Regions from separate parts of the Psychromonas sp. MME2 genome, predicted to be linked through region 3. Evidence: predicted binding sites of a transcription regulator. Region 3 holds the regulator's gene; each other region holds the start of a gene.

Region 1 (7,662 bases), on a different contig from region 3:
AAAATGGTATTTTCCTAGCAATTTATAATGGGCATTTATAACGAGTGCAAGGCTGTAAATAGGGGGATGGCAATGGTTAGATTGTAACAAAAGAGTAATCGATAACGTTAAGCGGTAACAATGCCGTTACCAAAACAAATGGTAACGGCTATCAAAAGATTAAAGGTGGTAAGGCTGACTCAATTCATGCACGGCATCGACAAATACTTTGGCATTTTCTGGTGGAACATCCAAATGAATACCATGCCCTAAATTAAATACGTGGCCACTGCCATTGCCAAAACCTTTTAAAATTTCAGCAACTTCTTGACGGATGCGTTGTGGGGATGCATATAACATGGATGGATCCATATTGCCTTGTAGCGCAACACGAGAACCAACTCTTGCTTTAGCTTCAGCCATATCAATAGTCCAGTCAAGGCCAATACCATCACACCCAGTATCTGCGATAGACTCTAACCACTGCCCACCATTTTTAGTAAACAAGGTAACCGGTATTTTTTTGCCTTCATAATTTCTTATCAAGCCCGCAACGATTTTCGCCATATATTGTAGTGAAAAATCTTTATAATCTCGCGGTGACAAAACGCCGCCCCAAGTATCAAAAATCATCACTGACTGTGCGCCAGCCGCTATTTGACCATTTAAATAGGCGATAACAGAATCGGCTAATTTATCTAGCAGGGTATGTAATATTTGTGGCTCAGAAAATGCCATTTTTTTAATTTTAGTAAATGCCTTAGAGCTTCCCCCTTCCACCATGTAAGTCGCTAATGTCCACGGACTACCTGAAAAACCAATCAGTGGAACTTCACCTTTTAACTCACGACGGATGGTGCGCACCGCGTTCATAACGTACTGCAATTCACCTTCAGGATCTGGCATGATTAAATGGTCGACATCTTTTTTACAACGAATAGGGCGTTCGAATTTAGGCCCCTCTCCCTCTGAAAAATAGAGCCCCAGCCCCATCGCATCAGGAATCGTTAATATATCTGAAAATAAAATAGCGGCATCGAGTTCAAAACGGCGTAATGGTTGCAATGTCACTTCACAGGCAAGATCAGCATTGCGACATAGCGACATGAAATCGCCAGCTTCTGCTCGTGTTGCTTTATATTCAGGCAAATATCTCCCCGCTTGGCGCATCATCCAAACAGGTGTTTTATCGACAGGTTGCTTTAATAACGCACGAATATAGCGATCATTTTTTAATTCAGTCATACAACTTTTATTCCATTATAAAATTGGATTTAATATTTTCGAGATGTTAACACTTTTAACATCTTTTTTTACAAAAAATCAAGAAATCGATAACGCTAATCAATATCCGTAATTATCTTTGTAATTAATTTTCTTGCTAACGTCCCTGTATTAGGTAGTTCAGGCAAATTATCAATATCGTACCAGTCAGCACTACAAAGCTCTTTAGGGTCAATATTAATGTCACCTGAAGCATAATCTGCTATATATCCAACCATTAATGAATGGGGAAAAGGCCAAGGTTGACTGGTGACATATTGAATGTTTTTAATTTTTATTCCCGACTCCTCATAAACTTCACGTTCTACGCAAGTTTCGAGTGTTTCCCCTGCTTCAACAAACCCGGCCAAGACCGTATAAACAGGGTTGTTATCATTCTTATGACGTTGATGCAGGGCTAATAAAATCTGTTTTTGTTTACGAATGCCAACAATAATACACGGAGAAACGCGAGGATAACAACGGTGTTCGCAGTGATAACACTTCATGGCAATTTCCCAATGAATCGCACTCATCTTTTCACCACAATGGCCACAATATTGGTGGGTTTTATAAAAATGCGCAACCTGAAATGCCCTCCCTGCTATATCAAACAAAAGATCATCAACTCGCCCAAGCAGGAAGCGTAAATTCGAATATTCACCTAGGCCAACATCTAATTTTTCCTGAAGATGAACTAAATAGCATGGACTAGACTGATAGCTGCCGATATTGACTCTATCAGCAACGAGTTGTTCTGAAAATGGCAAATCATCAAGATTTCCATAGGGGATAAAATCGCCCTGTGGCTGTAAAATAATTTCATTATGAGCAACAATAAACCACCATGCATTTTGCTGATAATCTATCTTTGATTTAACTGGTTTCATCTCCCCTCCCCTTGACGAATTTAACTCAATTAGTGCCTGCTAAATTTTAACAGGTAGCAGCTTACATCACAGTTATACAGGAAGATTATCATGATATTCAAATTGAAGTTGACGCTAACTTAATTTTTGTTTACTTTCGCTGTTAAAACTTATTACATAATCTATTTAAGGCTGTCATATGCTAACCAAATTAGAACAAGCAAAAGAAGAATGGGGTGGCACACTTGCAGTTATTGATAAGTGGCTTGAAGAGCGCCAAAGCTTAGTTGTTTTATATTGCGAACTAGCGGGATTACCGCCTTATCAGCAAGAGACTCGTAGCTTACCTACACAAGAGAAAATAACGCAATTTTGTCAAATGTTACTCGACTATGCATCGAAGGGCCATTTTGAAATTTACGAGCAAATTATTCTGCAATGTAAATTAGATGGTGAAGAAAATTTAAAAATTGCTCAAGAGCTCTATTCGCGCATCACCACGACGACGGATACGGCATTAAATTTCAATGATAAATATGCAGAAGCAAAGGGTGATAAAAACTTACTCGACTTTGACCAAGATTTGTCGGAATTAGGCCAAGTTATGGAGAGCCGTTTTGAGCGTGAAGACCAACTACTTGAAGTGGTACATTTACACCACACGCTTGCCTAGCTGTTGTTCATATAAGCAAAAACCAATCTTTTCTACATTGGTTTTTGCTCTTCCGTTCAATAATAACCGACCTGCTACCTAAGGCAAATCCATTACCTGCGAATCTAAACTATTTTTTATCAATAAAAAATACTCTTTGATAAAATCAATCTGCGTTCTGTTGGCTGGCTTATTCCAACGTTGTCCTAATATTTGTTCTAGGTCATCAACCAACTTATCGCCTTCTGCAACCACAGTGAGGCGCGTTTCATTACTCAAGTGCGGTTGCTGTTGGCAAAAGCATAACAACATATCAACGACTTGATCTGAGACGATATCTGCGATGATATCACCTTCCTCTGAATTAATTTGACCTTCAAAAATATCTAGGTTGTCAGCAAAATAACCAACACATGCCTTGTAAGCATCACTTTCTAATAACATAATGATCTACCCTGAAATTAATGATTGCTATATAAAATAATAGTACGACTTAAGCAACTCGTGCAATTAAATGGATGCTAAACCCAACTCTTTTAAAAATAGGTCTCTTCGTTGCTCAAATACCTTCATCTGTTTTTTAGGTACCTCTTGAGATAACGGTAAATCGACACGCATAGCATCAACGGGTCTGTTGTAGACATGGAATTCGTAATGCAAATGAGGTCCGGTTGAACGGCCTGTATTACCACTTTTAGCAACTAACTCTCCCATTTTAACATGCTGCCCTTTATGCACATATATTTTACTTAAATGTAAAAAGCGCGTGGTGTATTTACGTCCAAGTTTTATCACCACATAGTTACCAGCAGCAGCATGATACCCCACTCGCTCGACAACGCCATCGCCAATTGAGTAGACTTTTGTACCAGTTGGCACGGCAAAATCGGTACCATTATGGGGTCTGACTTTTTTCGTTACAGGGTGTAAACGTTTTGGATTAAAGTTGGAGCTAATACGATATTTTTGCTTAAGTGGTACACGTTTATAAGCTTTATTCAAACCGCGTCCCTGTTGATCGTAATAACGCCCATCTTCATTAAGGAATGCCGTATAGGTTTGTCGACGGGTGTTGATGATAACCGCTAGCACTTCACTATCTAAGCTATACTGACCATCGATATACTGCTTAGATACCAACACATTAAAGGTATCTCCTGCTTGCAGCTGACGGCGAAAATCAATCCGGTCCTGTAGTGCATCTGATATCTGTTGAATCTGCCCTGAGGTCAGCCCTGCATCTATTGCATTATTATAAAAACTACCTGTTATTGACCCTTCATATGAACTATTTTGCCACTCACCTTGTTTCGTTTCTAACAGGGCAACATACTCATTATCCTTAAGTGTAAAGGTCAATGTATTAGCCAGATCAATAATGACCTTCAAAGCCATTAATTTATTATCAGGCGAAATTAGTAAGTAAATTTGCTGACCAGGTAATAAGTTATCTAAACGTAAATACTGTCTATCGACCTCAAGGAGTTCTTGTAGTAATGCCGCTGACAACCCCTCTTTTTCAAATATCGCACTAAGTGTATCGCCCTTTTCTATTTCAATTTGTACTTCTCTATAACCGAGCGGATTTGGCAGTGTATCAACATATTCCGCAGCCACTCCTTCAGCGGGCTCTAAACTTGCCTTGGTTTGTAATTTTGTTGAGCTAGGCTCGGCAACATTTTGACTAATAGATGGCAATTTCAATTGTCTTTTAATACTTTTGTCTTTAACCCTTTGCATCGGCATAAAAGAAATGACCAATAAAAAAACAAACAATATAATTAAAGCAAAAAAATGTTTTTTTGGTAAGTTATTGATAAATGAAACAAATGAAAGTAAAAATGCTTTTAGGCGGATAAAAAAAGTCATATATAGAACTCAAGAGCTAAAATGAATACAGCCGAAATAGAAAAATGAGGCGCTAGTATATACCCATGATACTTCAAGATGCAAAGTCAACAAGAAAAAGTGTTGGCGTAAAATAACCAAGCGCTTCATCCTATTCGTGAAGTTAAATAAAAGGGTGTTTTTCATCACAGAAAAATGTATTATAGACGTCTAGATGTAAAAACATCTAAAATAATTACACTCATCTCATTTTAGGAGTCCATATGTCACGTGACTTATTCACTTCAGAATCCGTTTCTGAAGGTCATCCAGATAAAATCGCCGATCAAATTTCCGATGCGGTACTTGATGCCATTTTAAAACAAGATAAAAAAGCACGTGTTGCCTGTGAAACCTATGTCAAAACAGGTATGGTGATGGTGGGTGGTGAAATCACTACCGATGCATGGGTTGATATTGAAGAGATCACTCGTAACACGGTACGTGATATTGGTTACACCAGCTCTGAAATGGGATTTGATGCCGATTCTTGTGCAGTCCTTAACGTAGTGGGTAAACAGTCGCCTGATATTAATCAAGGTGTTGATCGTAGTGATCCACATGAGCAAGGAGCCGGCGATCAGGGACTTATGTTTGGTTATGCAACCAATGAAACAGAAGTCTATATGCCAGCCCCTATCACTTATGCTCACCGTTTAGTGAAACGCCAAGCAGAAGTTCGCAAAAATCAAACATTGCCATGGCTGCGTCCTGACGCAAAAAGCCAAGTAACCTTTGCCTATGATAATGGCAAAATTGTTGGTATCGATGCCGTCGTATTATCCACACAGCACTCTGAAGGTATTAAGCAATCTGATTTGATTGAAGCGGTAATGGAAGAGATCATCAAACCTGTATTACCAGCAGATCTATTAACAGAGCAGACTAAATACTTCATAAACCCAACGGGTCGTTTTGTTATTGGTGGCCCTGTTGGCGACTGTGGTTTAACTGGACGTAAAATTATCGTTGATACTTACGGTGGTACTGCGCGACATGGCGGCGGTGCATTCTCTGGTAAAGATCCTTCTAAGGTTGACCGTAGTGCTGCTTATGCTGCACGTTATGTTGCCAAGAATATCGTTGCGGCTGGTCTTGCGGATCGTTGTGAAATACAAGTTTCCTATGCTATTGGTGTTGCAGAGCCGACCTCAATTAGTGTTGAGACTTTCGGCACAGAAAAAGTGAAGAAAGAGCTGATCATTCAACTTATCCGTGAACATTTTGATTTACGCCCATACGGGTTAATCGAAATGTTAGATCTTATCCAGCCAATTTACCAAGCGACGGCAGCCTATGGTCACTTTGGTCGAAATGAGTTTCCTTGGGAAGCACTGAATAAAGTTGAAGATCTGAAAGCTGCCGCATTTTAAGAGAGATAACCAACTCTTTTATGGTCAGTAACGAAGATAAAAAAGCACTGCAAGTTAAAGGTGAAACATGTTTCATTTTAGCTGAGTGCTTTTTTAATCGCTCTTTTCAGCGCCCAAGTTACCTCTTTAATCAACGAGGAAAGAGCGCAGCAACGGCACATCTACAGCGTAATTTAATTAAATTCAACGCGATCCTTTATCAACAAAATAAAGAAACCTTTTTACAACAGGTCGTCGCCCACGAAGTCGCTCATCTAATTGTTTATCAATGCTACGGTAAGGTTCGTCCGCACGGTAAAGAGTGGCAAAAGGTGATGCGTGATGTATTCCACTGCCCACCTCACACGACTCACTCATTAGATATAAGCGATGTGGTTGGTCAACAATTTACTTATCAATGTCAATGCAGCAGCCATCAACTCAGCATACGCCGCCATAATAAAGTATTAAAAGGGGGTCAATATCTATGTACCCGTTGTAAAACCCTATTAACAGCTAAGAACGCTTAAAATTGTCTAAAATAATCCCCGTTGCCATAGCAACATTTAATGATTCCGCCATGCCAAAGTTCGGGATAGTGATTTTATCACTAATAAACTCTCCGACCTCATCGGAAATACCATGTGACTCGCTGCCCATGACAATAAAAGCACTATCAGCCAGTTGAGCTTGATGAATATTCTCCCCCTCTAAAAAGGCACCATAAATAGGCCGATTTTGCTGACTTAAGTATGCTGACAATGGGGTATGACTAACCTGAACTCGCGCAAAGGATCCCATCGTCGCTGCAATCACTTTTGGGTTATAAAAATCAGCACACTCGGGACTACATACAATGCGTTTAATGCCATACCAATCCGCAACCCGTATTATCGTGCCAAGGTTGCCAGGATCACCAACTTGGTCAAGGACTAAAATCAATTCATGCTTACCAATAATTGGGACTTCGTGGGTTTTACATTCGGCAACGGCAACAACACTATTATTGGATATCAGTGTACCAGCCTTACTTAGCTCATTTTCAGTCGCTGCAAAGATAATATTTAGTAGACCTTTTTCTGCGAGTAATGCACTATTTTTATTAATGTAGCTAGCGGTTGCAAAAATAGACTCTATTGTGAAATCAGAGGCCATTAATTCGGCAACATTTTTCTCCCCTTGTACTAAGAACAAACCATGTTTTTTGCGTTGTTTTTTTAACTCAAGCGCTTGTATAAGTTTTAACTGATTTTTAGATAACATATTAATATTCCATCTTATCGCTATAGGTAACAACACATAATAAGTGCATCTTCACGGCCATTTTCGCAGGGATAATAGTCTTTACGTCGATCAACCTCGACAAATCCAGCTTGACTATACAGCGATAGTGCATTGAGGTTCGATTCGCGTACCTCTAACCAAATTTCTTGCTCATCTTTTTGCCTTGCATGATCGAGCAAGAATTGTAATAACTTCCTCCCTAGACCACGACCTTGATTTGTAGGTGAAATGGCAATATTCATTAAGGTGACTTCGCCAGCAACGGAACGGCGACAAAAAAACCGACCACCTGACCATTTTCTAATAAGAGATGATTAAAATAACGTTTACCAAAATTACTTAAAAATAGATTTTTTGACCAAGGGTGACTATGACA
Region 2 (7,662 bases), on a different contig from region 3:
TACTAACATCATCAAGAGCACGCGGTAGTTGTGCCGCTTCTAGCTCAATAATTTTCAAATTTTTAGGGCTACTTACGATATCAAGTACGGTTGCAGTTAAATCCGCATCCTCTTTCAATTTAAGCAATCCTTGTTGCTCAAGCAACATCAAAGAACGCGCTAAATTACTTGGATCACTTGGCACTGCAATTTTGTCACCTTCAATTAATTCATCGAGTGATTTGATTTTGTTTGTATAACCCGCAATAGGGTAAACGAAGGTATTACCCGCCACCGCAAATTTGTAACCACGATCTTTAATTTGCTGATCAAGATAAGGTTTATGTTGAAATGCATTAACATCAATTGAACCTTCATCTAATGCTGCATTGGGCGTAATATAATCAGAAAAAATAATTAGTTTAACGTCTAAACCATATTTCTCCTTGGCCACTTTTGCTGCCACTTCTGCAACTTGTGCCTCTGAGCCAGCAATAACCCCCACCGTAATTTTAGAATGATCGACCACGGGCTCTGCCGACTCTTTCTCGCCACATCCCGTAAGTGCTAATGTCGATGCTAAACCTAGCACGGTAAAAATGCTTTTAAGATTAAAATTCATAGTGTTGCTCCTTTTAGGGTATACCCTATTTTTGTAGTTTTAGTTGTAATAAAAGCGCTTAGCGATGATCAACATGCTTAACTAAATAATCACCGACAGATTGAATGAGTTGTACCAAAATCACCAAAATAACAACGGTTATCAGCATCACTGAGCCATCAAAGCGTTGGTAACCGTAACGAATACCAACGTCACCAAGGCCACCGCCACCAACCGTTCCCGCCATCGCCGAATAACCTACTAACGTAACGAGGGTGATCGTCGCTGCATTAATGATACCGGGAAGCGCCTCTGGTAATAGTACTTTAGTGATAATCTGCGCAGGTTTAGCGCCCATCGCCTGAGCTGCTTCAATCAACCCCGACGGCACCTCAAGTAACGCCCCTTCAACAAGACGCGCAATGAATGGAATCGCAGCAATAGTGAGAGGGACAATCGCCGCTGCCGTGCCAATTGAGCTACCAACCAGAAAACGAGTAAACGGAATAATAGCGACCAACAAAATAATAAAGGGGATAGAACGCCCCATATTAACCACGGTTGACAATATTTTATTAAGCGCATGATTTTCTAATAGGCCTGATTTTTTACTTAAATGTAATAAAATACCGAGCGGAATACCAAATAAAAAACCCACGAATCCAGAAGTAAACACCATGGCTAATGTTTGCCCTAGCGCGTCCACTAATAGTGCGATAAGGCGATCATTGTTAGCCCACCAGCTAAAAATTGAATCAAGCGACATATCCTAATACCTCTATTTCTATGTTGTGCTCTTTAAGAAAAGCGATTGCTTTATCTGCATCTTCTTCTGTGCCGAAAAATTCCGCTAACATAAGACCAAATTTAACCCCACCAACGTAATCCATATTTGAACTAAGAATACTAATATCAATATTAAATAGTCGCGCAACTTGGCTGATCAATGGCGCATCAACGGAAGCGCCTGTAAATTCTAAACGGACTAATGGGTAACTATTTTCAGTACGAGCTGCTAATAGGCGTTCGCTGTAATCGATAGGTATCGAAAAATCTAATGTCGAACGAATAAAATCACGTGCTAAAGCACTTTTTGGGTGGGCGAAAATATCGCCAACCGCGCCCTGTTCAACTAATTTGCCACCGCCAATAATGGCAACTTCACTACAAATTCCTTTGACCACGGCCATCTCATGCGTGATGAGTAAAATAGTCAGGTTTAATTCTTTATTGATCTTTTTAAGAAGCTCTAATATGGACTGTGTCGTCGCGGGATCAAGCGCACTGGTTGCCTCATCGCAAAGTAATACTTTAGGATCAGAGGCTAAAGCGCGGGCAATCGCAACACGTTGTTTTTGCCCTCCACTTAAATTAGCAGGATAGGTATCACGCTTATCACTCAGCCCCACCAGCGCCAACAGGCTCTCGACCTTAGCCTTTATCGTTTTTTTATTTACCCCCGCCAATTTTAAAGGGAGGCTAATATTATCAAAAACAGTACATGATGAAAGCAGGTTAAAATGTTGAAATATCATGCCTATTTTACGACGCGTTAATGTCAATTGCTGATTAGAAAGTGCAGTTAAATCAATCCCATCGACGATAACCTGACCACTACTTGGCCGCTCTAATAAATTCACACAACGAATTAAAGTACTTTTACCTGCACCAGAGGAGCCAATAACGCCATATATACAACCTTCAGCGATATTAAGATTAATATCGCTAAGCGCATGGATAGCTTTATCTCCCTGATAAAAAACTTTATTTACACTTTTTATTTCTATCATCAAATGTCCTGAATTTAATTAAGAGTCGATTACTGTTATGTTTGTCATCATCGCAAAGCGGGACATGAGTACATAAATAAAAACCGATAGTAAGACGTCTAGACGTCCAAGTCAATCAATGCTTAGCAACTAAGTAAAATTTTATAATTTCATGGACGCAACGCCCTTTTACTTGATGATCTTTTTATGGGCAGTAACATCGAGCATTACAATCAGTGATGTTTGCTTCACATTTATTAAACAGTCGCGGGTTAATAGTAGTCATGCCTTTAACGATATGACCAATTTAAGTGAGGGAAATAAATGGATGATTGCCACTGACAAGGCATACCGAGGTAAGATGGGAATCTCTGTTCAGGACACTATTTTACTTCTATAAATCCCCCCTTTGAGATAACATAAAGGCAGAGAAATACCTTTTATATTTCACTCAATTTTCTACTTAGCATCCCCCCATTACATTAACCGGGCTATCGCTAAGCATCATTTATAAACAGCAAGAGCAAAGCATGAAAAAATACCTTTTATTAACAGTGATAATCGCATTGTTTTTAATAGGATGGACCCTTATCAATAACCAAGATGGTGAAAATAAAAACAAGCAAACCAACACCGCTTCGCCAACACATTCCGTGGAAGTCGTACGCGTTGATAAACAGGTATTACATGAAAAAGTCCCCCTATTAGGGACGGTATTTGCGATTAATTCCATCGAGGTTAAACCTGAATCCGAAGGGAAAATAAAATCGATTCATGTTAAATCTGGTCAAATGATAGAAAAAGGCAGTGTGATGGTGGAACTCGATGATCGCCACCAACTTGCTGTTGTCAATCGTGAGCAGGCGCGCTTAGTTGACTACCAACGCCAATATAACAACTATCGGGCCCTTTTTAAAACCGGGGCGGTAACACAAGCAACACTAGAAAGTGCTGAAACACAATGGCTTATTCAACAAGCCGAATTGTCATTAGCAAAAGCAGCTTTACAAGATAAAACCATCGTAGCACCCTTTTCTGGGAAACTAGGCTTAGTTGATTTAAGTCGCGGTCAATTGGTTACACCGAATACGGTATTAACCACCCTTGATGATGCGTCACAATTACGTCTTAACGTACCTATCGCAGCTCGCCACATTAATTTACTAAAAGAAAAACAACAAGTTAAAATCAGCAGCACAGAACTAACTGCTGAAGATAAAATAGCCATACTAAGCAGTATCGATAGTCGCGTAAAAAATCATAACCTCAATGTTTACCTTCAATTTAACATTGATAATAGTGACATGGCACTGACACCGGGTAGTTTGGTGACGGCTGACATCCTGCTCAATAAACCTGCAGAGTTATTGATACCACTGCAATCAATCGTTTATCAAGGACACCAACGCTTTGTCTACCGTATCGCCAACAATATCGCAGAAAAAGTAGAAGTGACACTGGGTGAGCGAAATGGCAAAAAAGTACAAGCATTAACGGGTTTATCACCTAACGATAGCATTGTTTATAAAGGCACAGTCAAACTGCAGGATGGCGCAAAAGTTGTTATAAAATCATGAGAATCTCTGATTTTGCAATGTATAGGCCTATTTCGGCAATTGTATTAAGCATTTTATTAGTGCTATTTGGAATGGTAGGTTTTGACTTATTACCAGTTCGTGAAATGCCAGATATCGAAAGTCCAATCGTTTCAATTGGCACCCCCTATAGAGGAAGTGCTTCGTCTATCGTTGAAACACAAATAACAAAACCGATTGAAAATGAGCTCAGTGGAATAGACGGGATTGACTATATCTGGTCATCGTCGTGGGATGGCTGGTCTGGTATTAACATCGCATTTAAGCAAGGTCATGACATGATTGAAGCCGTCAGTGATGTTCGTGATGCAGTCAATCGAGCACGAAATCGTTTACCAGATGATGTAGATGAACCCGTAGTACGTAAAAACGACAGTGATGGTGCGCCGATGATGTGGCTGAATCTAACCAGCAGCAAAATAGATCGTGTTGCATTAAGTGATTATGCCGAGCGCGTTTTAGTCGAACGATTAAGTTTATTACCGGGTGTGAGTACGATAAATATGTCCGGTGGTGTAGAACGCGTTTTATATATCGAGCTTAACCCCATTGAATTAGCTGCACGGGGGTTAACAACGAATGATATTACCCATGCATTACAGGAAGAAAACATACAACTACCTGCGGGCTATGTGCGTAATGATAGCCTTAACCTTGTTGTACGTATGGAACGTTTATATCAACACGCTGAGGATTTTTATAACCTTAAAGTGACTGAGATTGGCGGTAGCGCTGTTTTCTTATCCGACGTGGCCAATATTTATGTCGGTGCAAAGCAGGAAACCACTACATTTAAAGCGAATAATATCGACAGTCTCGGTTTGGGCATAATCGCGATGTCACAAGCCAACCCGCTGGATGTCTCTAAAGCAGTGAAGCAAGAGTTAACCCATTTGCAAAACTTCTTACCAGAAGGAACAACGTTACAGGTTGATTATGATAGTACCGTATTCATTGACGCCGCAATAAAAGAAGTTTATCAAACATTACTGATCACCGCGTTGTTAGTGATTGCAGTGCTATACCTATTTTTAGGCCGACTTGCCACCACCATTATTCCGGCGCTAACGGTTCCCATTTCCTTAGTTGCGGCCTTTTCTGTTGCTTACCTATTTGGATACAGCATTAACCTAGTAACCTTAATGGCGTTAATTTTAGCGATTGGGCTGGTAGTCGATGATGCGATTGTCGTTGTTGAAAACATTATCCGTCATCGGCAGCTCGGTGAATCACCAATGATAGCAGCCTTTAAAGGTGCCAAAGAACTAAACTTCGCTGTGATTGCAACCACGGTGGTATTAGTAATGGTATTTTTGCCACTCATTTTCATGGATGGAAAAATTGGAGAACTCTTCACTGAATTTGCGGTACTACTTTCTGCAGCAATTATTATTTCATCTATATTGGCATTAACAATTGTGCCTGTACTCGCTGAAAAAATATTAGCAAGCCCCCTCTATTCCGCCCAGCCAAGTAAATTATGCGCCATTATCGATAAGGCGATGTTAGTGTTAGGCCGTTTATATCGTCTGACATTACATTTTTTACTTAAACGACATTACCTCTCGTTCATGGTAATGCTACTCTGTTTTGTCGCACTTTTTTACAGTTATCAAGCACAGCAATTAGCATTAGCCCCCACCGAAGACAGAGGTGTGATTAATATTTATGTCGGCGGCACAGAAGCGACTAGCTACGATAGAATGATAAAAAGTATGGAACAAATCAATTCAAAATTATTGCCACTTGCCACTGATGATGGCCCTATTGATTCTCTTAATTATTCTGCACCTGCATTTGGTTCATGGGCAGACCACCAAGGCTACTTTATTATCCGTTTGAAAGATTGGGCAGATCGCACCATGAGCGCCGCTTCTGTCGTTGATAAAATTAGATCATTAACCCATGATATAACGGATGTACAAGTTCACCCTTACGTACCTGGTATGGGCGGTAACTCTAGTGAGCCTGTTGCCTTCGTGGTGCAGGGCGAGGATTATGATGCACTCTATACTTATGCGCTCGCGTTACAACGTGATGCTGAACAAAGTGGACTGATGGATGGCGTTAAGTTGGATTACAACCCCACAACCCCCGAAATAATCGTACATGTTAATCGCTTAGTTGCAAGAGAGTTAGGTATCAGTGTGAGCGAAATTGCAACCGCGTTAGAGGTGTTTTTAGGAGGGCAAAGCCAAACTCGCTTTGAAGAGCGTGGTGAAGAGTATGACGTATACCTTAAAGCCAATGAAAGATATTTCAATGCAGCAAATGATTTAAGCAAAATATATTTACGGTCAAAAGAAGGGACATTAGTTTCACTTGATACCTTGATAACGACGGAAGAAAGAGCTTCTGCTCGTGGCTTATTTCACTTTCAGAAGAAAAAAGCGATAACACTCAAAGCCAGTTTAATTAATGATGCGAGTTTGGGAGAAGCATTAGAATATTTAAATGGGCAGGCAAATAAATTGTTACCGACTGGCTATACCTATGATTACTCTGGTGAATCAAAATCTTATTATGACAATCAAAGGGAAGTTTGGCTTTTGTTTGTAATGGCTTTATTCGTTTGTTACCTCGTTTTAGCTGCTCAGTTTGAAAGCTTTGTGAGCCCTGCTGTGGTGATGTTAACCGTACCAATCGGACTATTAGGGGGACTATTAGCCGTTTTACTCGCAGGTGAAACCTTTAACTTATACAGCCAATTAGCCATGTTAATGTTAATTGGTATGGCAACTAAAAACGGGATCTTAATTGTTGAGTTTGCCAATCAATTACGAGGGCAAGGACAGCGAGTAAAAGAAGCGGTTATTAATGCAGCAGAACAACGCCTGAGACCAATATTAATGACGACAATCACCACACTTTTAGGGGCTGTTCCCATGCTTATTGCATCGGGATCCGGTGCTGAAACTCGATTTGCTGTTGGTGTTGTACTCTTCGGAGGCATGTTATTAGCGACGCTAGTGACATTATTTATTGTACCGAGTTTATATTCATTAGTTGGCCATCTCAGCCACTCACCACAGGTACGCGTTGATGCCTTAGATAAAGCCTTAACGGAGGGACAATCGAAGGATTAGTAGTGCCAAAAAATAGCTTTCTAAGATCATCGCGAGACAAATAAGCAAGGACCAAAAAGATAACAGAAAGGTTACGGCCTGTACTACACGACGCTAACGTGGTTGAAAATCCTATTTGTCTTTTAACCACCAACTTGAATCAGGATCTTCTGTTCCCTCAGAAAGGGTAGGATTTTTTAATATAAATATTTTTCTGTTATGCAATGCAGCCTGCTCAATAATAGCCGCATGATGCTTTAAAAAAAGCGCTTTAAAAGTTCCATCTTGAAGCGCAAGATTCAAGCCTCGCTCAATTCTGTCGGCAAGCTTCAGATTAGATTTATTAACAAAAAAATAGACGGGATAAGGATAGTAAAGAGCAATGTAGGGATCAACGGTAAGTGCTGGGAATCTCTTCTCTCTCTGAGATATTTCATGCCACGCTTCATTGACTCCTCTTGGGAAATAATCAAACCTTTTAGCATCCAACATGCTAAATAAATTTTCATATTCAGTGGTTCCGACTGTAGGTATGTTGTTAATTCTGAGAATATCCATATCAGCCCATTGATTACCAAAGCCCGCTTTATATTCTGCTATTAACTGATCAATTGATTCAATTTTAGCAAAATCAGGTAAACTCTGTTTTCTAA
Region 3 (7,662 bases):
CCTATTTAATGAAGACTAAATATGCAAAATTTAACGACGATTTCACTGGACTCTATCATTCAAAATAAAAATCTTAGCGTTGTTTTTCAACCCATTATTGAAAATGCGGAACGTAGTATTTTTGGATATGAGGCCTTAATACGGGGGCCGTTAGGAGGTACATTGCATTCACCAGTGGCGCTATTTGCAGAGGCCAAACAACAAGGCAGATTAGTCGAATTGGAGTTTTTATGTCGCGAGTTATCAATTCTGCAATTCAAAAAACTTGACCTCCCCGGGAAGCTATTTCTTAATGCGAGCCCAGAAACGCTCTTCCAACCTAACTTCAAATCAGGCCAAACATTAAAATTACTGGAAAAAATAGGCTTCCCGCCTTCCCGTGTCGTCATTGAATTAACTGAACACAGTCCCTTAGAGAATTATGAACTAGTTCGAGATGCATTAAAGCATTATAAGGAGATGGGCTTTGAAATTGCCATGGATGATTTAGGCTCGGGTTACTCTGGACTTCGTATGTGGTATGAGTTGCGCCCCGATTTTGTTAAAATTGATCGCCACTTTATGTGTGATATTGATAACGATAAAGTAAAACAGCAATTTGTACGCTCGATAAAAAATATTGCTCAAGAGCTAGATTGTAAGGTGATTGCCGAGGGTATTGAAACAGTCGATGAATTTCAATTTATAGAAAAAATTGGCTTACCATTTTGCCAAGGTTATTATTTTAGTCACCCAGAGCCGCTCCCCATCCAAAAGGTAGAGAACCATTTTTTCAGTGATAGGCGAGTCACCAAAAGAAGTAAAAACAGGCTTATTTCATCAAAAAAAGTCGGTGATTTATTGCAATATATCGATGCAATTAACGTTTCAACAAGTGTAGAAACGTGTGCGGATTTGTTTAAGCAAGCACCAGACTTAGATAGCATTCCAGTGCTTGATAATAATATACCGATTGGCTTAATTCGCCGTAACAGCCTAACAAATTTATTTTTTTCAAAATACGGGCGAGAATTATCAGGCAAAAACAAAATAACATCGCTCGTTGATCGGCATGTTCTGATATTAGAGAATAATTTACCGATTGAACAAGCCAGTATGTTAATTAGCGATCAAGTTAGAAGTAAAAAAGCACTGGAATTTATTATTGTAAGTAATGGAGAATACCAAGGCGTTGGCTCCATTATTGACCTTCTTAAGGAGATCACTAATCTACAAATCGATAATGCGCGCTATGCCAATCCACTCACTTTGTTACCTGGTAATGTCCCCATCAGTAAAAGATTAGATCTACGGATTAAAGAGCAAATACCCGTTGCGGTCTGTTACATCGATCTAGACCATTTCAAGCCATACAATGACTATTATGGTTATGAAAAAGGTGACCAAATAATCCTTGGCGTTGCAGATATTTTAAGAGAGGTTATTACTGATCGTGATGACTTTATTGGCCACATTGGTGGAGATGATTTTATTTTAATTCTATCCTCTGATTCTTGGCAAAAAAAATGCCAGAAAATACTCAACAAGTTCGCTAACTGGGTTCGCGATCGCTACCAACCAGAAGATCTACTAAAGGGCGGAATATTAGGTGAAGATCGCGAAGGTAATAAACAATTCCACCCGCTTTTGAGTTTATCCATAGGTTGCGTAAGTTTACCACCGCCCATTTGTAAAACGCATCACGATGTTGCCGTATTAACCACATACGCGAAATCAATGGCTAAAAAAATGAAAGGTAATTCTCTATTTGTCTACAACGACATAGCAACAGACAATCAACGACGAGATAAAGCGAGCTAGTTTTTTAAATATGGAACATTATTATTCAGTTGTTACTTTATCTGCATCTTGATTTTTATCTAGGTCTTCATCTTTCGGCAAAGGCTGCCCCGTATAGGCATGCAAAAATGCTTCACAAAGCAATTCGCTATTGGTTGCATGGCGCAGGTTGTTTACTTGACGACGCGTTCGCTCATCGGTCAGTATTTTCAAAACTTTGGTGGGAATTGAGACGGTTACCTTTTTAACTTGCTCACTTTTTTTACCGTGTTCAGCATAAGGGCTGATGTATTCACCGTTCCATTTTGTAGACATGTTTAAGACCCCATAGTTTTTATGGGGCATTTTAACGTGTGTTGTGATTTTTGGCAATCCGCACATCAAGATGGCTAGATGTCCGCCATGTGGTTCAACAGCAGAGAATGAGAAATTTTCCCCATTAATTTACCTGTAACTCAAGCAGGGTATGCCCCAAACCGATATCATCACTACGTTTCACCACAACAAATCCTGCGGCCTCAACTATCTCCAAGAAATCTTCACTGCGATAAAAGCGACTATTCCCATTAGCAAGACAGGTAAAATATAATGACGTTGCATTTAAGCTTAATGTTGCCGCTTCATATTTCTGAGCATCACAGAACAGCTCTAAAATATACAATTTAGCCTGTTTACTCATGGCATTACGTACTCGTTGTAAAATACTAAGTATCTCCATAGGAGAAAAACAATCTAGAAATTGACTCATCCACCAAATATCAGCGCCCGTTGGTAAAGCGAGGTGTTTATCGAGCATATTCATGGGGTAACCTTTTATGCGATCTGCAAAACCTTGTGCTTTTACGTTTTTCATCGCCATTTCAATCTGCTGTGGCAAATCAATAATCGTCATTTCGACATCACTATCATAATTAACGCATTGTAAAGACCATCTCCCGGTGTTGCCGCCAATATCAAAGATACGCTTAGGTTTATCTTTAAATATGGTTTGCAAAAGAATAGGGAAAGCTCTATCTGAGTAGAAATGGTCGAATTCAAACCAGCTTTTTTCGCTTTCCCAGGCAAAATGGATAAACCTTCATAAATGTTTGCCCAATTACCCAGCTCCTTTAAACCCGCAGGAACGCCCTTTTGTATCGATTCGGTTAAATGCATCATCGCGGCATAACAAACATCCGCCGTGAAATCTAAGTTAATACGCGTCATTTTGTCGTGTAATAGGAAATACCCTAGGTTAGCAATAACGTAATTGGGTTTCTCCCATGTAACGATATGGGCACTTAATGCCATTTCTAATAACACTTTTACGCCATATTCAGAAACATTCGTTTGCCGACTTATTTCTGTCGCACTTAACCCTTGTGACTGAGCGTTATCTAATACCGTTAAAATGCCGAGATCTCGTAACGTGCGAGCAGCATGAAAAACAATTGGGGAAAAGGCCAATTTTTGTGCTTCATTTTTTGCTTGTAATGCCGTTAATGGATCCTTAGAAAAATCAATCATGACGCCCCTATTATTTAATCTATTAATTTGTCTGTTATTTCGTTAATGAATCGTAATTCAACTGCTACGAGTAGGGTTATTGTATGTTTTTATTGGCAAAGTAACAGTATCAGCAGCAATTAATCTTTTTTTGATCATATCGCGAGTAGCAATGCATGATTGATGGTAGATTTACTACCTTGCTATGCTACAGCTTGTAACTCGTCATTAAAACAAAGAATAAGATTTATGGATGATATCGAATTTAATATAAAAGCTTGGCTCGCATTAGCTCCAGGAGTAAATAACAGGAAAGATTGGCAAACATGGCTAGATAAAAACAAACGCTGGCCAACGACAACCGAGAGCGTTGCAGATAATTTAATTCCGCCGATGATGCGTCGACGCATGAGTCGTTTAAGTAAAATAGCGGTACAAACTGCCCTACAACTCTCTCAAGAAGCGCAGATCGACTATATTGTTTTCTCTAGCCGCCATGCAGAACTCTCTCGGACAGTCGCTTTACTTGAAGATATCATTAAAGGCGAAGATGCTTCACCGATGGCTTTTTCGCAATCGGTACATAATACCGCGGCGGGTTTATTCACCATCGCTAGCCATTGCACCGCGCCTGTGACATCAATAACCGCGTCAGATAATAGCCTCACAAGTGCCATTATTGAGGCCTACTGTTACCTTGCGGAAAACCCACAACATACGGTCTTACTCGTTGATTTTGATGAAATGTTACCCGCGTTATATCAACAATATGAGACTCAGCAATACCCAAGCTATGCGTTCGCCATGTTGTTACAATCTGGGCGGGACGTTTCGATCAGTTATCAACAAAATCAACAAAATCAGCGAGAAGAATACCCACAGGCGTTTAATGTCATAGATTTTCTTTTAACAATGCGCAACATGGAAATTAAAAGTAATCATAAAAAATGGATTTGGACGAAACAATTGTGACACTCTACCAACGTATTAATAAATTATGGCGTATTTTCGCGACGGCTTTCTGTTTTAGCTTATTTGGTTTGGGCGGACTGACGCTTACCTTTATTATCTTTCCTCTATTAACCTTTTCCATCAAAGAAGTCAGTCAACGAGAGTTACAAGTACAAAAAATAATTCAGCGCGCATTTTCGCTTTTCTGTGACACCATGCGCTTTCTCGGTGCGCTTGATTACCGTATTGAAGGTGCTGAAAAGTTACAATTAGATAAAAATTGTTTGCTTATAGCGAATCACCCTAGCTTAATTGATTACGTACTGATCGCCTCCCGCCTAAAGCAATGCGACTGTTTAGTGAAAGCTGCAATTTGGCATAACCCCTTTATGAAAGGCGTAGTTAAATCAGCGGGATATATTCCCAACAACGGCGCACAAGAGTTAATCGAACATTGCGCTAAACGCTTAAATGATGGCAATGTGCTTTTAATTTTTCCTGAAGGAACACGCACCACGCCCGGTAAACATTCGGTTTTACAACGAGGGGCTGCACAAATTGCTATCAAAACAGCGACAGATATACGGATGATACATATTCATGTATCCCCCCCTTTTTTAACCAAAGAGACAAAATGGTATCAAGTTCCTGACATAAAGCCCTTTTTCCACGTGCAAGTAAAAGATAAACTAAGCATACAGCCTTTTATTGATAGTCACCTTCCTCCTTCGGTAGCGGTCAGAAATTTAAATAGGCACCTTAGCGATCTTTTTCCACCCGATCACACTTAAAAATCAGTAAGTAGGACTTAATGAACGAATTACATACGGAAATAAAACAACTCATCATTGATGCGCTATTTCTCGAAGATATCAGCGTGGCAGATATTGAAACCGATGCTGAGCTATTTGGCGGCGGCCTCGGCTTAGACTCAATTGATGCGCTTGAATTAGGGTTAGCCATTAAAAAGCGTTACAACGTCATCATTGATGCTGATGATCCTAACGTCCGCAACCATTTTGCATCGGTCGGTAATTTATCTAAATATATTTTTGAAAGTAAGGAATAACCATGCCTGAATTAAATCGTGAAGATATTTTTCAACAAATTCAAGGCGCACTGATTGAGCTTTTTGAAGTTGACGAAGCAGATATTCATCTTGAAACCAACCTTTATAGCGAGTTAGATCTCGATAGTTTAGATGCCGTTGATTTAGTCGTACATTTACAAAAACTAACGGGTAAAAAAATCAAACCGGAAGAGTTTAAAATGGTGCGTACCGTTGCAGATATCGTTGATGCAGTTGAAAATCTCTTAAAGAGCGCATAATGAAACTACTGACACTACTGTCAGTGCTGGTTTTATTGGCTTATCCCCTTGCTGTCTATTATGGTTTAAGCCACTGGGGGATCGGCGCCATTAGCGCCTTATTAGTCATGATGTTTGTTTTACGCATCATCGGGGGAAATCAAACCCGCCTGCGAGAGCTTAAATATATTACTTGGCTAAGTGGTTGTGCTGGCATTGCGCTATCTCTGCTCGCTTACCTCTTTAAAAATAGCAGTTGGTTTACCTATTATCCGATTATTGTCAATTTATTGATGCTGACTGTATTTATGGCAAGCCTATGGCAAAAAGAGACGCTTTGTGAACGTTTTGCGCGATTACAAGAACCACAATTACCTGACTATGCGATTTTATATACACGCCAAGTCACTAAAGTATGGTGCGTTTTTTTTATTATTAACGCGACCATCTCCCTCACCACTGGTTTTATGAGTATGGAGATTTGGACTTTATATAATGGCCTGATCAGTTATTTATTAGCGGGTACTCTATTTGCGTGTGAATATGTGATGCGCTTATATGTAAAAAGAAAGAATAATGAATTTTAGTCCTCTAGATAAGTTATTAATTGCCGATCGCAAGTTCAATCAACGGGTCGCTTTTTCTAATCAAAGCAATAAAAATTGGCATCACTTTATTACTGATATAGCGGATTTATCCGCTCACTTGCGCCAACAAACTGCGCTGAGATGGGCTATTTGTTGCCAAGATAGTTATCTATTTTCAGTTGCTTTTTTTGCTGCTGCCTACGCTGACAAACAATTAATATTACCAGGTAACCATCAACCCGAGATGCTTGCCCTATTAGCGCAACAATTTGATGGGTTACTAACGGATGAGGATTTACTAACAACAATAAAAAGTAAGCACTGTTTATTGCCTTTTGCGGCCGATAAAAAAGCAGAGCCGATTAAACAAATATTGGATATCAATAACGTCTCCCTGCTTTTATATACCTCTGGCTCAAACGGTTTCCCGAAGGCGATTCATAAGACGCTGGCCTTATTAGATACTGAAATTCACTCCTTACAAGAGGTTTGGGGGAAATTATTAACAGAAACAGAGATTGTCAGTAGCGTATCGCATCAACATATTTATGGTTTGCTATTTCGCATACTATGGCCTCTTTGTGCAGGTCGGGCGATAAATAGTGTCGATCTCATTTATCCTGAGCAGGTAATAAAGGCAGCGAAGACAAATCGCACCCTCATTGCGAGCCCTGCGTTGCTCAAACGGCTAAGCGATACCTGTGAAGGTGCTGGCTATCGCGCTATTTTCTCCTCTGGAGGCGCGCTTAATTACGAAACCGCCCGACATAATGAAGCCTGTTTAAAACAGTTGCCGATCGAAGTCTTTGGCAGCACCGAAACCGGTGGTATTGCCTATCGCCAACAGCAATCCGCGCAAACACCTTGGACTTTATTTTCCCCCTTACGCGCCCAATGTAATGAGCAAGGCTGTTTACTGATCAAATCGCCTTGGATAGATAATGCCGAATTTTACCAAACAAGCGACCAATGTGAATTACTCAACGAACGGCAATTTTTACTAAAAGGCCGCATCGACCGAATCGTTAAAATTGAAGAAAAACGGATCGCTTTAACGGAAGTAGAACTGCGTATTAATGAGCTACCTTGGATTGCCGAAAGCGCCGTTATTCTACTAAATTCACAGACGAGGTTATGTTTAGGCGCGGTCATCAAACTGACTGAGCAAGGTGTGCAAGCCCTGAAAAAGCAGGGTAAAGGACAATTTTGCCTATTACTTCGCCAACAACTACGGCTCTGGATTGAACCCATTGCTATTCCTCGATATTTTCGTATAGTGGATGAAATCCCGGTTAACAGACAGGGCAAACAGTTACATAATGAGTTGTCTGCATTATTTAATGATCACAGTAGAGAAACAGATGCCACTCAATAAAGCGCCCATCGTTGCACAAAAAATAGCAGATAATGAGCTGCAACTACTGCTATTTATGGAACCGTCATTAGCCTATTTTCAAGGGCATTTCCCTGACTTCCCGATTCTGCCGGGCGTGGCGCAAATTGACTGGGCGATTTATTATGGACAAACTTTATTAAATTGCCCCAACAAATT

Evidence for each region. Region 3 encodes MetJ, which represses methionine synthesis genes. Its sites were predicted from a motif close to TAGACGTCTAGACGTCTA; they were not measured.
Region 1: metK (methionine adenosyltransferase) is a predicted target of MetJ. The motif match lies at 4,815-4,832, and genes of this name have one in related genera.
Region 2: metN (methionine ABC transporter ATP-binding protein MetN) is a predicted target of MetJ. The motif match lies at 2,462-2,479, and genes of this name have one in related genera.

Annotation. Positions count from the first base shown of each region.
Region 1 covers NZ_JBEWXI010000003.1:152,632-160,293, forward strand. The annotation lists gene hemE (uroporphyrinogen decarboxylase) at 160-1,224, opposite strand; gene nudC (NAD(+) diphosphatase) at 1,320-2,132, opposite strand; gene rsd (sigma D regulator) at 2,311-2,784, shown strand; gene AB1A03_RS05740 (DUF3802 family protein) at 2,863-3,207, opposite strand; gene AB1A03_RS05745 (peptidoglycan DD-metalloendopeptidase family protein) at 3,274-4,632, opposite strand; gene metK (methionine adenosyltransferase) at 4,875-6,023, shown strand; gene AB1A03_RS05755 (SprT family zinc-dependent metalloprotease) at 6,044-6,532, shown strand; gene AB1A03_RS05760 (RNA methyltransferase) at 6,519-7,265, opposite strand; gene AB1A03_RS05765 (GNAT family N-acetyltransferase) at 7,286-7,528, opposite strand; gene AB1A03_RS05770 (GNAT family protein) at 7,528-7,662, opposite strand, start outside.
Region 2 covers NZ_JBEWXI010000010.1:110,200-117,861, reverse strand. The annotation lists gene AB1A03_RS09030 (MetQ/NlpA family lipoprotein) at 1-601, opposite strand, end outside; gene AB1A03_RS09025 (methionine ABC transporter permease) at 660-1,346, opposite strand; gene metN (methionine ABC transporter ATP-binding protein MetN) at 1,336-2,370, opposite strand; gene AB1A03_RS09015 (efflux RND transporter periplasmic adaptor subunit) at 2,880-3,926, shown strand; gene AB1A03_RS09010 (efflux RND transporter permease subunit) at 3,923-7,030, shown strand; gene AB1A03_RS09005 (transporter substrate-binding domain-containing protein) at 7,142-7,662, opposite strand, start outside.
Region 3 covers NZ_JBEWXI010000002.1:179,076-186,737, forward strand. The annotation lists gene AB1A03_RS01170 (GGDEF domain-containing protein) at 22-1,800, shown strand; gene metJ (met regulon transcriptional regulator MetJ) at 1,822-2,094, opposite strand; gene AB1A03_RS01180 (methyltransferase) at 2,219-2,773, opposite strand; gene AB1A03_RS01185 (hypothetical protein) at 2,668-3,285, opposite strand; gene AB1A03_RS01190 (beta-ketoacyl synthase chain length factor) at 3,514-4,236, shown strand; gene AB1A03_RS01195 (lysophospholipid acyltransferase family protein) at 4,218-5,006, shown strand; gene AB1A03_RS01200 (phosphopantetheine-binding protein) at 5,027-5,284, shown strand; gene AB1A03_RS01205 (acyl carrier protein) at 5,287-5,544, shown strand; gene AB1A03_RS01210 (COG4648 family protein) at 5,544-6,110, shown strand; gene AB1A03_RS01215 (AMP-binding protein) at 6,100-7,485, shown strand; gene AB1A03_RS01220 (ApeI family dehydratase) at 7,472-7,662, shown strand, end outside.